One region of the Clostridium sp. LIBA-8841 genome, then DNA from elsewhere that is predicted to be linked to it. Evidence: a T-box and tRNA genes for the amino acid it is inferred to sense, from the RefSeq annotation. Region 1 holds a T-box; the other holds one or more tRNA genes.
The links. The T-box of region 1 lies ahead of leuS (leucine--tRNA ligase). A T-box ahead of a tRNA ligase gene usually reads a tRNA of that ligase, here a tRNA-Leu.

Region 2: it encodes a tRNA-Leu, which carries the amino acid that the T-box ahead of leuS (leucine--tRNA ligase) is inferred to sense. The anticodon was not compared.

What each region holds. Positions count from the first base shown of each region.
Region 1 covers NZ_CM173488.1:958,306-966,758, forward strand. Annotated here, with positions in the region: gene AC2A4K_RS04075 (hypothetical protein) at 1-709, shown strand, start outside; gene AC2A4K_RS04080 (pectate lyase-like adhesive domain-containing protein) at 1,250-2,263, shown strand; gene leuS (leucine--tRNA ligase) at 2,411-4,861, opposite strand; T-box leader at 4,952-5,158, opposite strand; gene AC2A4K_RS04090 (hypothetical protein) at 5,319-5,462, shown strand; gene AC2A4K_RS04095 (hypothetical protein) at 5,622-5,795, shown strand; gene AC2A4K_RS04100 (hypothetical protein) at 5,831-6,010, shown strand; gene AC2A4K_RS04105 (chloride channel protein) at 6,052-7,308, shown strand; gene AC2A4K_RS04110 (NUDIX hydrolase) at 7,438-8,004, opposite strand.
Region 2 covers NZ_CM173488.1:3,443,934-3,452,386, reverse strand. Annotated here, with positions in the region: gene thrS (threonine--tRNA ligase) at 1-1,830, opposite strand, end outside; T-box leader at 1,918-2,136, opposite strand; tRNA gene AC2A4K_RS15315 (tRNA-Leu) at 2,379-2,462, shown strand; tRNA gene AC2A4K_RS15310 (tRNA-Gly) at 2,467-2,540, shown strand; tRNA gene AC2A4K_RS15305 (tRNA-Gly) at 2,550-2,624, shown strand; gene AC2A4K_RS15300 (GDSL-type esterase/lipase family protein) at 2,865-5,927, shown strand; gene AC2A4K_RS15295 (HNH endonuclease signature motif containing protein) at 5,993-6,397, opposite strand; gene AC2A4K_RS15290 (hypothetical protein) at 6,589-7,281, shown strand; tRNA gene AC2A4K_RS15285 (tRNA-Arg) at 7,383-7,459, shown strand; tRNA gene AC2A4K_RS15280 (tRNA-Gln) at 7,463-7,537, shown strand; tRNA gene AC2A4K_RS15275 (tRNA-Gly) at 7,608-7,681, shown strand; tRNA gene AC2A4K_RS15270 (tRNA-Lys) at 7,726-7,801, shown strand; gene AC2A4K_RS15265 (pyridoxamine kinase) at 7,936-8,453, shown strand, end outside.

The sequences.
Region 1 (8,453 bases):
TTGTGAAGACAAAATAAGAGAATATAAAAATAAAATAAAAGAAAATAAAAAAGGTAATTTTACTATTAAATATAGTGATAAAAGTGAATTTGATGGATATTTATATGAGCATAAAGAACATATAAATGAAAATCCAATAGAGCTTTTTGAAGGTGAAAAGCTTTGGATGAGAATTTCACCTCATGAGATTCAAGGTGCTTTTGAAAGTATAAAAAGAGCAGAAGGCAAGGTTGGAGTTCTTGGATTGGGTTTAGGATATTTTGTTCAAGAAATAGCTAAAAAAGATGATGTAAAAGAAATCGTTGTTTATGAAATGAGTCAAGAGATAATCGATCTATATTTAGAAAGCTTTGGGGAAAATCCTAAGATTAAGATTATAAAAGGGGATGGATTTAAAGCAAAAGGAGAACAATTTGATTTTTTCTATGTTGATATATACGAATATAAATTAACTAAAAAAGTGGTTGAGGATTATGTTAGCTTAACAAAACTTCATGACATAGAAGAATATAGTTTCTTTGGGGTTGAATCATTTATATTAAGCTGTCCAACAAGTGAAATAATGTGGGTCTATATATTAGAAGAGTGGATGGATATGTCAAAAGATTTATTTACTAGATTTAATCATAGTAAATATATAGAATATTTTTCGCCTATAGAGGAAAAAGAAGTCTTAAAAGTGCTTAAAGAGTTTGGAAAAGTTCTATAAAAAGTTCTTAATCATTAATACTATGCTTTAAATTACGTTGATTTTTAGATAGGTCTATAATTTATTGAACTAGTAAAAGGTAGTAAGAAAAGTAAATAGTTTATTTAGTAAGGTTATAATTATGTTTTATTAAAAATCTTAAAAGAACTTCTTGAATGGTATTTAAGAAGTTAAGTGTTCATAGATTCTTGCTTTTAAAAACATATTATAACCTTTTTGTTTCTAAATTTTAACTTTATAAATTTGAACAGAACATATAATTTAATATAAATTATATATTTTAGATTAAATTTTTGATTATATTGGATTAATAAAAAGAAAAATATTTAATTTTGCATAATATTAAATTAATTATTTATGAGAGAGATTCTTGAAAATAGTAAATATACATAAATAATTCACAAGATTTTAGTAGAGTTAAAAAAAATCTATGATATGTCAAAAAAATCTATAATTTATTTTTTGAAAACCTATACAAAAAATGATATAATTAGTGCATAATAGAATTATAAAAAATATTTAAGAAGAGGTGAGTTTAATATGGCACATAAAAAAGTCGCAAAGATAATAGCAACTGCTATAGTAGTAAATAACCTCTCTAGTAGCGTAGTTTTAGGTAAAGAAGTTAATTTAAAAGAAAATAATAAAGATAATGCAATAATAAATCAAAGTATAAATGACAATAAAAAATATAGTGATATTTTTAGAATAGAAAAGACCGTTGGAGATACAGAAAGCTTCTTAAAAATAATAAATGATGGGAACTTAGAAGAAATAAAACTGTCAAAAGATATTGATTTAAGCAATTTGATTTCAAGTGGAATAGATATAAAGACTTCGAATCTTGTAATAGATGGACAAGGGCACAGTTTCTATGTTCCTAAATTAGCTGAAAATCTTAATAGAGATTTTTTTACACTACAGGGAGATGGAATAGTATTAAAAAATTTAAAGATAATATGTAATGATGAAAATGAGGGAGATAGTGGTAAGAATAATCTTATTAATATTTCAGGAGATAATATAACTTTAGAAAACGTTTTGATAAGATCTAACTTTAATAGAGCAGTTAGTATTTCAGATGGAAAAGATATTAATATAAATAATTGTAGAATAGAAAATAATCAAGACAATGGAAATGGATTAAAAGTTGAAAATGGACAAGTAAATTTAAATAATTTTGATTTGAAAAATAAAAGTGGAATTGGCCTTGATATTTTAGGAAAAGATTCAAAGGTTAATTTAGTTGGAGATATAAAAATAAGTTCTCCAATTGAGATAAGGGGTCAATTTAGAGATGGTGGCAGTATAAGTTGTGATAACAATCAACTAATTCACGAAAAAAGAGTTTTTGGTTATACTTATTATGATGTTGCAAAAGAAACAGAACTAATTAGAAATAAAGTAGAGTTTTTAGAGGCAATAGATAATAATATTGTTAAGAATATGAAATTAATGGATAATATTGATTTAAGAGGATATGAATCAGAATATTATAAGGTTTTTGAAAAAGAATTAAAAATTGATAAAAATAATTATCACATAACAATGTAAAAGATAAAGGTATCTAAACGGAGTCAAATCTCAGCGTTTAGATACCTTTTTATAATATAATATATAACTTGATGTTAAAAAGTGTTAATTATTAAGGTTAATTAGTAATTTTCAATTAATCAAAAAATTTGCAACGTTAATATTATATTACTTAACAACTATATTTACAAGTCTACCTTTTATAACTATTACTTTAACAACTGTTTTTCCTTCAGTTGCAGCTACGATTTTCTCATCGGCTAAAGCAGCAGCCTTGATTCCTTCTTCATCTAAATCAGAAGAAACCATTATTTTGTTTTTGATTTTTCCGTTAACTTGAATAGCTATTTCAACTTCATCTTTAACTAAAGCTTTAGGGTCAAATTTTGGCCATGCTTCATTGAAGATTGAGTATGAATTTTCAAGTAAGTTCCATTGTTCTTCACTAAAGTGAGGTGCAAATGGTGCTAATAATCTTAAATAATCAGAAACAACTTCTTTTAAGAAATCAAGATTCATTTCTTTTTCTTGAGTGTATTTAGATAAAGCATTTATGAATTCCATCATTCTAGCTATTGCTGTGTTAAATTGAAGTTTATCTGTATCATCTGTAACAGATTTTATAGTATTGTGTCTCCAGTAGTTAAGCTCTTTTTCAGCCTTATCTATTGTAGTTTTATTATTTTCACCTTTGTTTATAGCTTCTCTAGCAGTGTCTATGATTCTTTCAATTCTTTCAACGAATCTGTTTACAGATTTGATTCCATCATCACTCCAAGCTCCACCTTCAGTGTAAGCAAAACCAAACATTAGATACATTCTAAATACGTCTGCACCATATTCTTGGATGTAATCATCAGGAGAGATTGTATTTCCTTTAGATTTACTCATTTTTAATCCATCTGGTCCTAAGATTAATCCTTGGTGAGTTAATGAAGTAAATGGCTCATCAAAGTTTAAGTATCCCATATCTCTTAATGCTTTAGTTATAAATCTTGCATAAAGAAGGTGCATACAAGCATGCTCAGGTCCACCAACATATTTATCAACAGGTAAGATCTTGTTGATTAGCTCAGGATTAAATGGAGCCTCTGTGTTTTTATTATCAGGGTATCTTAAGTAGTACCATGATGAACATACGAAAGTATCTAAAGTATCAGTCTCTCTTTTAGCTGGTTTTCCACAGTGAGGACAAGTTGTGTTAACAAATGACTCACTCTTAGCTAGTGGAGATTTTCCGTCTGGAGCAAACTCAACGTCGTATGGTAATTGAACTGGTAATTGACTTTCAGGTACAGGAACTATACCACACTCTTCACAATAAACTATAGGAATTGGAGCTCCCCAATATCTTTGTCTTGAAACTAACCAGTCTCTTAATCTGAAGTTAACTTTCTTTTCTCCAAGATCCATTGAAGCTAGTTTTTCAACTATTTTTTCTTTAGCTTCAGCTGTAGTTAATCCATCAAATTCTCCTGAATTAACTAATATACCATGTTCGCAGAATGGAAGCTCAGTTTCGCTACCATCTTTAGCAGCTATAACCCTGTTTATTGGAAGATTGAATTTTTCAGCGAAAGCAAAGTCTCTTTCATCATGAGCTGGAACGGCCATAACAGCACCAGTGCCATAAGTAGCTAAAACATAATCTCCAACCCAGATAGGAACTTCCTTACCTGTTAGTGGGTGAATAGCATAAGAACCAGTAAATACACCAGTTTTTTCTCTTGAGATAGATTGTCTTTCTATATCAGACTGTTTTTTAGCTTCTTCCTTGTAATTTTCAACAGCTTCTCTTTGGTCTTCTGAAACTATTTGATCTACTAATGGGTTTTCTGGAGCTAAAACAACGTAACTAACTCCACATAAAGTATCAACTCTTGTTGTAAATACATCAAAGCTTAAATCACTATCTTTAACTTTGAAATTAACTTGAGAACCAGTAGATCTTCCTATCCAGTGCTTTTGCATAGAAACTGTTTTTTCAGGCCAATCTAAACCGTCTAATTTATCTAATAATTCATCAGCATAATCAGTTATTTTAAAGAACCATTGAGTAAGATCTTTCTTAGTAACCTCTGTTGAACATCTTTCACATTCACCATCAACAACTTGCTCGTTAGCAAGAACTGTTTGACATGATGGACACCAGTTTACAGGAGCTTTTTTTCTATAAGCTAATCCTTTTTCATATAATTTTAAGAATAACCATTGAGTCCATTTGTAGTATTCTGGTGAACAAGTTACGACCTCATTATCCCAGTTAAACATAGCTCCCATAGCTTTTAATTGTTCTTCCATTTTAGCTATATTTTTGATTGTAGAATCTTGTGGGTGAATTCCTGTTTTTATAGCAAAGTTTTCAGCTGGTAAACCAAAAGCATCGAATCCCATAGGTTGGAATACATTGTATCCTTGCATTCTCTTAAATCTAGCCCATGAATCAACAGGTCCATAGTTAAACCAGTGACCTGCATGTAATTGGCTACCTGAAGGGTATGAGAACATCTCTAAAACATAAAGTTTCTCACCTTCTTTATTTGGATCAAATTTATAAAGGCCTGATTCAGACCACTTATCTTGCCATTTCTTATCTATGGCAGTACTGTAGTTACCCATTAACTAATCCTCCTCTAAGTTTATATAATTAATATTATTTACCAGAATCAAATAAAAACAAACAAAAAAAAACCTTTGTCTCTTAAAATATTAAGAGACGAAAGGATATTCGCGGTACCACTCTTATTAGGAAAATTTCTTTTCCTCACTCGATATTATAACGGGATTTCCCGTATGTGCTTTTTTTCACACATATGCTCATAGGCAAGTTCATATTTTCATACCATTGTGTCACAGCAAACCACAACTCTCTTTAGGCTATGAAGTAATATTACTACTCCTAATCAAAGCTTTTAATGATTCAGTTTTTATATATTATATATCAAAAGTTTAAAATAAGTCAATTAAAGTTTCTAATAAATACCTAGGATGAAAAATTTATAATTACAAAAGATATTTTTGAAGTATTTTTATTTAAAATTAAGCTTCAATAGAAATAGAAAGAGGTAAAATAATTATGGAAAAAAAATTAAAATCAGCAACAAATAATCAATGGACATCAACAACTGTTGATCCTAACATGGTTCCTGCGAAGGATAGGCAACCAAAGACTGCAGGAGATAACCAATGGACATCAACTTCTAAAAACCCAATGAAATAGCAAGATTATGGACTTAATTTAGAAATCAAATTTTTCTAAATTAAGTCCATTCTTTTTATTAATTTAAAAATCAACTTTCAATAAGTAATCAAATTTAAGTTAAGAAAATATATTAAGTTAAAAGGATTAAAGTTAATTAATGTTTCAAAGGAGGAGAGTATGTTAAGTGGATTATTGGGAGGTCTATTTGTTGCATGGATTTTAAGTTTATTTGATTTTGATAGTATGGTAATAAATTCAATACATGAGGTTTTTGATATAGAGGTATCAAAAGATCTTTATTATGTTATTTTTGCTTTGATAGGATTAATAAGTCATATTTTGAAATATTGACGTTTTTATATTAGTAAATATAGGGAGTGAATTAAGTGTTAGGTGGATTATTATGGGGTTTATTAATTGCTTGGATATTAAGTATATTTAATTTTGATCGTATGTTTATAAATGCGGTATATGAGCTTTTTGGACTAAGAATATCAAGTGATGTGTATTATGTAGTACTTGCATTATTAGGATTAATATGTGGTATTATAAATAAAGAGGATTAAATGTTACAAAACAAAGGATTAGTTAAGGAGAAACTTTAGGAATGAAAAAATATTTTAGTTTAGGAATTTTAATTCTTTATGGTGTATTTCTAGGAGGAATAGTAGGAGCTGTCAGTTGGCTTTTTTTATCTATTGTTAGTTTAGGAATACATTTTATATGGAATGAATTACCTGGAAAATTTAATTTTCCATACTGGACAATATTAGTATGTAGTATTGGTGGAATTTTAGTAGGATTATGTCAAAAATATTTAGGGGAATATCCAAAACTTATGCCAGAAGTTATGGCAGAATTCAAAGAAACCAAGAGAGTAGATTATAAAAATGTTCCAAAGGCCTGTGTATCAGCCTTAATTACCTTATTTTTTGGAGCAAGTTTAGGACCAGAAGCTGCTCTTGTTAATATTATAGGAGGACTTTCTACTTTAGTTGGAGATGTTTTAAAATGGACTGTTAAGGACAAAGAGTTACAAAAATACGATAGTGTAGTAACACAATTTAGTATGGAAGCTGCATTAGGACTTATATTTCATGCACCATTAATAGGACTAACACCTTTAATAGAAGATGATGATTCTAAAGTAAGAAAGAATATTAAAACAATAATTTATTCAATTACAACAGCTGCTGGATTTGCTGTTTTAATTCTATTATCGCAAATTGATAATAGACCATCTTTTATAGTTCACTTTGGAAATTTTAGTCTTGGAATTGGTGAAGTAGTATCAATAATACCATTAATAGTTTGTGGAATTTTAATGGCATTATTATATGGATTATATGGGAAAATTCTACATAAAGTTTTTTTACCCTTAAAAAACTATAAGATAATAAGAGCATTAATTGGAGGACTAATTTTAGGTATAGTTGGTACACTATTACCATATACACTATTTTCAGGAGAACATGAAGTAAAAGAATTGGTTAAGGAATGGAGTACTTTATCAGTATGGATTCTTATATTAATTAGTTTAGTGAAATTGTTCCTAACAGAGGTTTGTTTATCTACTGGATGGAGAGGTGGACACATATTTCCAGTAATATTTTCAGGAGTTTCAATGGGATATGCTCTTTCAGCCATATTCTCAATTGACCCAGTTGTCACAGTTACTATAATTACAACTGCATTTACAAGTGCGGTTTTAAGAAATGCTGTAGTTACTTTACTTTTGTTAGTATTATTCTTCCCAAGTTCATTAATATGGGTTATGTTAATAGCTGCATTTTTATCAGCTTATGTCTTAAAGAAATGGGATGCACGAGGAAATCAAAAAGAGGATATTAAAAAGGTTGCATAATTTTTATAATAAATAATTAAACTTAAAAATGAATTTAGTAGTTTAAAAGCTATGTCTTAAATAAATAGGATTTTTAGATATTATCTAAAAATACATATGAATTTAAGACATAGCTTTAATTTTTTTATCTTAAAATTTAGTTTGAGTTTCTAGTTTGCTTATTAGCTTTTCATATATTGGAATCATGTGAGGTTCACTACAATAATCTTTTATTTTATCAAAAGGAATCCACATAACACCACTATTTTCATCTTCCTTAAGAGTAAGTGATTCATTTTCAGAGCATTCAATTAAATAAGTAAGATTTAGATGTAGGTGAGATGATACATATTCACCTCTTTTTATATGACCATTTACAGTCAAAACATCTAGTGCAAAAGCTTTCTCTAGAAGAGGTTTAGCATCCTTAACACCAGTTTCTTCTTTTAATTCTTTTAAAGCAACTTGAAGTTGATCTTCATCTCCATCTGAATGACCGCCAGTCCATGCCCATGAATTATATATATTATGATGAATCATCAAAAACTTATTTCTATCTTTATTTACTGCAAAGGCAGAACTAGTTAAATGGGTAATTGTATTATTTCTTGTTAATATATCATCAAAATCATTTAAGCATTTTAAAAATAATTCTTTATCTTTTTTTTCTTGTTCATTAAATGGAATATAATTTTTTATATCCTTAATATAGTTCATCTTAAACACCACCTAAGTATTTTTTTATTTAAATTATATCTCATAATAAAAGGGAATGTATGTTAAAAAGAATAAATTTTTATACTAGGTGCTTAGGTCTCGTTGTTTTAACTTATTTAAAATTTTAATATTAACAATAGAAGATTAATAACATTGATTTATATGATACCATTTATTTTTGAAATTTATTAATTAGAGAATCTCTATGAAAACATATATTTTTGTGCACATTAACAAAAAATTAATTAAAATTTAAATAAATATTTCCTTTTTTTCTTTTGTAAGATATAATCATATTACTAATGGGAATTAAAGTTAATCTAAATAACTTTTAATATTTTATTGCCGATTAGGATCAAAATATAAAAATTATATTATCTTTTTATATAATTAAAAAAGATAGAAATACTAATTATTATAGGTAAAGAGTACAAAGGAAATAAGTAAGG
Region 2 (8,453 bases), 1.4 Mb from region 1:
TCTGTTTTCAGCTTCTTTTTCTCCAACTACTAAGATATAAGGAGATCTCTCTAATCTAGCTTCTCTTATTTTGTATCCTATTTTTTCAGCTCTGTGGTCAGCTTCAACTCTAACGCCTCTTCTTCTTAATTCTTCAACAACTTCATTTGCATAATCAGCATATTTGTCTGAAAGAGGAAGAACTTTAGCTTGAACTGGAGCTATCCAAGTTGGAAGAGCACCTGCATATTTTTCTATAAGCATTGCTAGTGTTCTTTCATAACATCCGATTGAACTTCTGTGAATGATGTAAGGACGTTTCTTTTCTCCATCTTTATCGATGTAGTACATTCCGAATCTTTCAGCTAAAGCAAAGTCTATTTGGATAGTGATGATTGTATCTTCTTTTCCATGAACGTTCTTGAATTGAATATCAAGTTTTGGACCATAGAAAGCAGCTTCATCATCAGCTTCTGTGAAATCTATATTTAAGTGATTTAATATTTCTCTCATTATATTTTGAGTATTTTCCCAAGCTTCAGGATCATTGATGTACTTATCAGTATTGTTTGGATCCCATTTTGAGAATCTGTAAGTAATATCATCAGCTATTCCTAAAGTAGTCATAACATACTTAACTAAGTCAACAGTGTTTTTGAATTCATCTTCTAATTGCTCTGGAGTACATACTATATGTCCATCAGCAAGAGTGAATTGTCTTACTCTTATAAGACCATGCATTTCTCCTGAAGCTTCGTTTCTGAATAGAGTAGAAGTTTCAGCAAATCTTACAGGTAAGTCTCTGTAACTGTGTTGAGTAGCATTGTATATTGCATATTGGAATGGGCAAGTCATTGGTCTTAAAGCAAATACTTCGTTATCTACTTCTTCATCACCTAAAACAAACATTCCATCTTTATAGTGATCCCAGTGTCCTGATATTTTGTAAAGATCACTTTTAGCCATTAAAGGAGTTTTAGTTAAAACATATCCTCTTCTTTGCTCTTCATCTTCAATCCATCTTTGAAGAGTTTGAATGATTCTAGCACCTTTTGGCATTAATAGTGGAAGACCTTGACCTACATTTTCATCAGTAGTGAATATTCCAAGTTCTCTTCCTAATTTGTTATGGTCTCTTTTTTTAGCTTCTTCTAAAGCTTCTAAATAAGCATCTAATTCAGCTTTTTTAGGGAAAGCAGTACCATATACTCTTGAAAGCATTTTATTACTTTCGTCACCTCTCCAGTAAGCACCTGTAGATCTTAATAATTTAACAGCCTTCATTGGCTTAATGCTCATTAAGTGAGGACCAGCACATAAATCAACGAAATCACCTATTTGATAGAATGAGATTATTTCATCTTCTGGTAATTCATTTATAAGTTCAACTTTGTAAGGTTCATCCTTCATAAGTTCTAAAGCTTCATTTCTTGGAAGCTCAAATCTTTTTATTTCAGGATTTTCTTTTATTATTTTTTTCATTTCATCTTCTAATTTGTTTAATTCATCAGCTGTGAATGGTTTCTCAGTGTCAAAATCGTAATAGAATCCATTATCTATTGATGGTCCTATAGCTAATTTGTCTTGAGGGAATAATCTTTTAACTGCAGCAGCTAGTATATGAGAAGCTGTATGGTTAAAAGCGTGTTGTCCTTCTTTAGAATCGAAAGTACAGATTTCTAAGTTGGAATCCTCATTAACTATGAATCTTAAATCCTCAACTTTTCCATTTACTATACCGCAACATGCGTTTCTAGCTAAACCTTGGCTTATGCCTTGAGCTATTTCAAAAACTGATAGTCCAGCTTCAACTTCTTTTATTGAACCATCTTTAAGTGTAATTTTTATCATATCAATTTCTCCTTTCAAAATTATGTTTTTCATATAGTTATTTATCATTCATATAAAATAAAAAACTCTCGTCTCTTTTCTATATAGAAAAGGGACGAGAGTGTATATTCCCGTGGTTCCACCCAAATTGTACTTTAGTAATATTAAATAAAGTACCACTTAAATTAATCGTAACGTGATTATAACGGACTGGATTAGAGTCACTCAGAGGTAGTCTTCAACTAATTCCATTTAAAAGTACTTGCAGCTAATGTACTTTCTCTCTGAAAATGTACCAAAGTTTACTCGTCTCTTCATTGTGTTAATAGATTTATAATATTTACTTTAGATTATAAGTTTATTGGTTTTGTATGTCAATGGATAAAATAATAAAATAAAACTTAATTAAAAATTCTTAGAGTTTGTAAAATATAAGAACAACTTAGTATCTCAATATTATATAATCAAAGTTATACAATTGATACATTTAAATTAAAGTTTTTAGAGAATAATTTACAAAAAAAACTTGAAATAGAGTTTGAAAAATATTATAATTAAAACATAGTTTTGCAGGTGTGGCGGAATTGGCAGACGCACTAGACTTAGGATCTAGCGCCTACGGCGTGGGGGTTCGACTCCCTTCACCTGCACCACTAAGCGGGTGTAGTTCAATGGTAGAACACCAGCCTTCCAAGCTGGATACCCGGGTTCGATTCCCGGTACCCGCTCCAATTAAATATGCGGGAGTGACTCAATGGTAGAGTGTCACCTTGCCAAGGTGAAAGTTGCGAGTTCGAGTCTCGTCTTCCGCTCCATATAAAGCAACTGATATTTCAGTTGCTTTTTTCGTTTAATATAATAAATTAAAAGACTTTTATTCCAAATTTGGAATAAAAGTCTTTTTTTATACAGGAAATATTTTGAGTATAAGTAATTTGTTAAAATAAATCCTGATAAAAAGGTAACCTAAACTTTCTAGTATATTAGTCTTTTCTTAAGAATAAGGATATAAGAGGATATACAACTAATTAAATTTTTGTTTGGGAGAGAAATCTATGAAGAAAAAAGCCATAAGTTTATTATTAGCTACATGTATTGGAGGAACATGCATATTTTCAAATTATGTATCTGTGCTTGCAAATGAAAATAAAGATAACATAATTGAAGAGTTTGAAACTAAAGAACCTAAATTAGACTATGAATTAAATAAGAGCTTCAATGGTATTAATGACTATGTAGATATTACAGAAGACTTAGGGAAGATTGAAAATTTAACAGAGGGAACTATAGCTATTAAGTTTAAGGCAAATAATATTAATACATGGCAAACACTATTTTCTATGAGTGATAAAAATGATTCTAATAGTAGATTATTTGTTGGTATAACTAATACAGGTCGAATTCGATATGAAGTCAGAGAAAATGGACAATTAAAGCTAGGGTTTGAGTGGCCACATAGAAATTATAATGATGGAAAGTGGCATGGACTTGTTGTGAATATAGGGGGAGAGAATGGAGCAGAGTTATATGTAGACGGAAGTAAGTTATATTCTACTGGTAATAATATTAACATGAGCTTTTTTAATGGAGTAAATACGCCAAATAATTTAAATATAGGTAGAATATTAACCAGTGAAAATCAGAATGGACAATGGTATTTAAATGGAGAGATATCAAATATAAAAGTTTTTGATACGGCATTAAGTTCCAGTGAGTGTTTAGCTTTAAGTGAAGTAAATGAAGAATCTAACCCGGAACCAGAGGGAGAAAAGGAAGAGTTAATTAAAATGCTAAAAGGAGATAAGGATTTAAACGTAGTATTTACTGGAGATAGTATAACTCATGGCCCATTGCATACAAAAGGATACAGAAGTTACTCAGAACATTTTAGTGAAAGATTAAAAGGAGAAAGTATAAATAGAGTTACTAAAGAGGATAGTATGGTTTTTAATACTGGGGTTTCTAGTGCCACCACTAGAAATATAATAAACGGATTCGATACTTGGGTTAGTTTATATAATCCAGATATAGTCTTTATAATGATTGGTATGAATGATTCATCTAATCAAATGGTTCCTTTAGATGAATATAAAAGAAATGTAAGAGAGCTTGTTGATAGAGTAAGAGAAGGAGGAGCTATACCAGTTCTTCAGACAAGTAACACAATAAGAATGTCTTCTAATAGAGAGAGTCTTCCACTTTATATGGATGCTGTTAGAGAGATTTCAAGAGATAAAAATGTTACCTTAATAGATCATTATAAACATTGGGAAGATTTAGAGAAAGAAAATCCTAATATTAAAAATGAATTTTTGAATGATTCAATTCATCCAAATGAAAAAGGACATTTAGAAATGGTTAAGCTTATTTTTAAGGAACTAGAAATTTTTGAGGATGATAGTTATACCTGTAATTTAAATTATCCAATAAAAATAGAAAATGATTTTGGAAGGAGTGTAGATACAACATATTACCCTAAATATGAAGGCATAGAAGGAAAAGAAAGTTTAATCAATTATAATCTAGATAAGAAATTTAATGATGATTTTATAGACAAGTCAGAAGATTTGAATAAGGTCAGTAATTTAGGAAAAGGAACTATAGTCTCTAGGTTTAAAGTTGAGAATAATAGAAATGCTCAAACTATTTTAAGTCTTTCTGATTCTAGAGATGATGCTAGTAATGTTACTTTAGCTATAAATAATGGAAGTATTCACTTTTCAGCAAGAGAAAATGGGGTTTTCAAAAGTAATATAACTACCTCAAGAGGAGGTTATAATGATGGAATGTGGCATACAGTTGCAGTAGATGTAAGTGAAAGTGGAACTAAAATATATGTTGATGGAGAAATGATTCACAGTGATTCAAATAAAGGATTTTTTAATACTGTAACAGAAGCAAATACCTTAAATGTAGGAAGAAATTTAGATTATAAAACTTCTGGTGAATGGTTCTATTATGGGGATATATCTTATATAGATGTATATGATAATAATTTGTCTGAAGAGGAATTGATTAAATCAACTAAGGAGAATTTAAATGAAAACTTAGTTGATATTATAAAGATAATAAATGAAAATGAAAAAGTCTCTTGGGTATTTTTGGGTGATGATGATACTACTGGAAAAGGAGATACTTTTGGTTACAAGAATTATGTAGAGTATTTGGAAGAAAGAGTACGTTGGGAGTTAAATGGTGGAAGTATGGCTAAAAGAGAAAAGTTTATGGTGAACTCCGCTGTAGAAGATGCTAATTCTGAATATTTATTAAGTAATTTTGATAATTTAGCCACTAAATATAATCCTAAAGCTACTTTTATTATGATTGGAGGCAATGAAAACATTACTCCTGAAGAATTTAAAGCCAATTTAATTTCAATAGTTAATAGAACTGAGGAAATAGGAGCCGTACCAGTTTTACAAACACCAATTAAGAATGAAAAGAATATAGAGGATTATGTGCAAGTTATAAGGGAAGTAGCTAAAGAGGAAGAAGTATTATTAATAGATCACTATGAGTATTGGAGAAAATTAAATGAAAATCAAGAATGGCTTGGAGAATCTTGGCTCTTAGAGGGGAATCCAAATCATAGGGGACATCTAGAAATTGCTAAGAAAATTTTAAAGGATTTAAGAATATATAATTATAATAGTTTAACTTGTAGTTTTTCATTAGATACACCAGGTGATGCTATATTTGAAGAAGTTAGAGAACAGTTAGATTCTATTATAAATGAATATAAAATATTAAGTGATAATGTCAAAGAAGGATATGAAGTTGGAGAGTATATCTACGGTGCTAAAAGACTTTTAAATGATGCTTTAATTAAGGCAGAAGAATGTTTAAATACAGGTGCTGTAGGAAAAATGAAAGAAAATATAGGAGCTCTTCAAGATGCTAAAGTTATATTTGATTCATTAGAGATAAATGAATTAACGGGAGATTTAAATGATGATGGTTTCTTAAATATAGGTGATTTATCATTAGTCTCAATGAATTTTGGAAAAAATTCAAACTCTGAAGGATGGAGTGAAATAGAAATTTATGATTTAAATAAAGATAAGGTTATAGATAAATTCGAAATAGAGTTTATTTCTTTAAGAATATTAAATAATTAGAGAAATAAAAAAATAAGGCTGTATCAAAACCTAAAATTAAATTAATAGTTTTGATACAGCACATTTTATATACAACTTATTGCTTTTTGCAACATGAAATCTTCTATATATTCTTCTGAATAAACTTTTCTGCCCATGAGATTAAATATTAATTCATCTCTAGAATATCCTTCTTTATAACGCTTTAGGTTCTTAGTTAATTTTTTTAAGGAACCTGGTGTAAGCCCTAGCATAGTTTTTATATCATTACCGGTATAAAAACTTTTTATAAAAAGCTCATTAAGTTTATTCTGCATTTCAAGTTTATAATTTAAATCTACAAACTTATCTCTATGTGGACCATTTTTAGAACGGTGATGTTTCTTACATAAATATTTATAATTTAGTTTGAAATCTAGACCACCTTCTGCTCTATGAACTATGTGATGAACATCAGCGTAATCACCACAAATCTCACAACAATAAGACATATAATCCTCCTTAATTTTGATATACCCATTTATAGTAATAAAATAGCATAAAAAAATAGTTTAATCAATATAAGCGAGCTTTTTTAAATAGATATGAGGGTATATAAAGAAATTTAGGATTTTTTACACTTTGATGTTAAAAAAAGTTAGCAATATAATTAAATTATAAAATATATAAAGGGGGTTTTAAGATGCGTAACTTATTTCGTCAAAGATTAAAAAAAGAAGAAAATCCCGAGAAGTATTGGGGTGAATTAATAAGAAAAAATGAAACCCTAAAAGGAAGAATGTTCAAAGATGAACCTATAACTAAAGACACAAAATATCTACATTATGTAATATTTAATAGACATGTTGGATTCCAAAATGTTTGGGTAATGGTACCTGATTTTAATAGCCTCATACAGTTTATACAATATGTCTTTATGCCAGAGGCTTATTATAAATGGGTTGAAGGAAAAAGAAAATTAGTAACACAAATTCCATCAAATGATGTAGAAAAAATTATCTCTATAGTAAAGAGTAAAGCAACAGAAGAAGATAGAGAGAAAATGAAAAATGATATTTTAGCATTAAGAAAGTTAAATGGATTTAATGCTGAAAATGGAATGAGAAAATTAAAAATATTCTGTAGTAGATTTAATAACAATTGGATTGGAGATAAAGATGAGTTTTTATACTTAAAAGTCTTCAATAATGCTGAAGAATTAGGTAAGTTTGTTGTTGAAACTAACTTACAAACTGATTGTGAAGATTGTTATGAAAAAACTATAGGAATGACTACAGAAGAATGGTATAGAGTTTGTAAAAATGCTGATAAAAATAAAGAGGATGGAGAAAAATTTAAAACTGTGTTATTTAAGTACTTGGAAGATATTGTTTAAAATTAAATTCGCTTAGTATTAATAAAAATATAAAATAAATTCAAAAAAATGTTGACAATTTTTAAATGATTATGTATAATAATTTTTGTTGATTCAAGTTTGTATCTTTAGCTCAGCTGGATAGAGCAACGGCCTTCTAAGCCGTGGGTCAGGGGTTCGAATCCCTTAAGGTACACCATGTTGGGATATCGCCAAGCGGTAAGGCAACGGACTTTGACTCCGTCATTCGCAGGTTCAAATCCTGCTATCCCAGCCATTTTTTTGAATAATAAATCAAAAAATACTTGACAACATGTTAATATTATGTTAACATATAAACATACCAAGCGGGTGTAGTTCAATGGTAGAACACCAGCCTTCCAAGCTGGATACCCGGGTTCGATTCCCGGTACCCGCTCCATTTTTTAAGGTTTTACTGTAAAATTCTCTTAAAAAATGCAATATGCACCATTAGCTCAGTTGGTAGAGCACCTGACTCTTAATCAGGGAGTCCAGGGTTCGAATCCCTGATGGTGCACCAAGCATCGCTTACTAAGGCGATGCTTTTTTTATTTTAAAATATATCGGTACATTTGATATAAGAAAAATTAATTAATATAATACTGTGTAATGAGAAATATATATTTTAGAGCGGATTTTTGAAGGGAGATAAAAATGAAATCTATGAATAAAATTGCTGCTATACATGATATTTCATGTTATGGAAGAGCAGCTTTAGCGACAATAATTCCTATATTATCTTCAATGGGTAATCAAGTATGTCCACTTCCAACTGCGGTTTTATCAACACATACAGATGGATTTGGAAAACCTGCAATTAGAGATTTAAGTGATTTTATATATGAAACTAAGGAGCATTGGAAAAAGCTTAACTTAGGTTTTCAATGTATTTATAGTGGATATTTAGCAGATCCTAATCAAGTTAAATTTGTAGAGGACTTTATAAAAGAATTTAAAGAAGAAGATACTTTAGTTGTTATAGATCCAGTTATGGCTGATAATGGTAAGCTATATGATGGCATGAGTGAAAAAATGATTGAAGAGATGAGAGTTTTGATTAAGAATGCTGATATAATAACTCCTAATATTACAGAAGCTACTTTACTTTTAGGAAAAGACTATAAAGAAAACTTAACTGAAGAGGAGATTAAGGAGTATTTAATTTCCTTGGG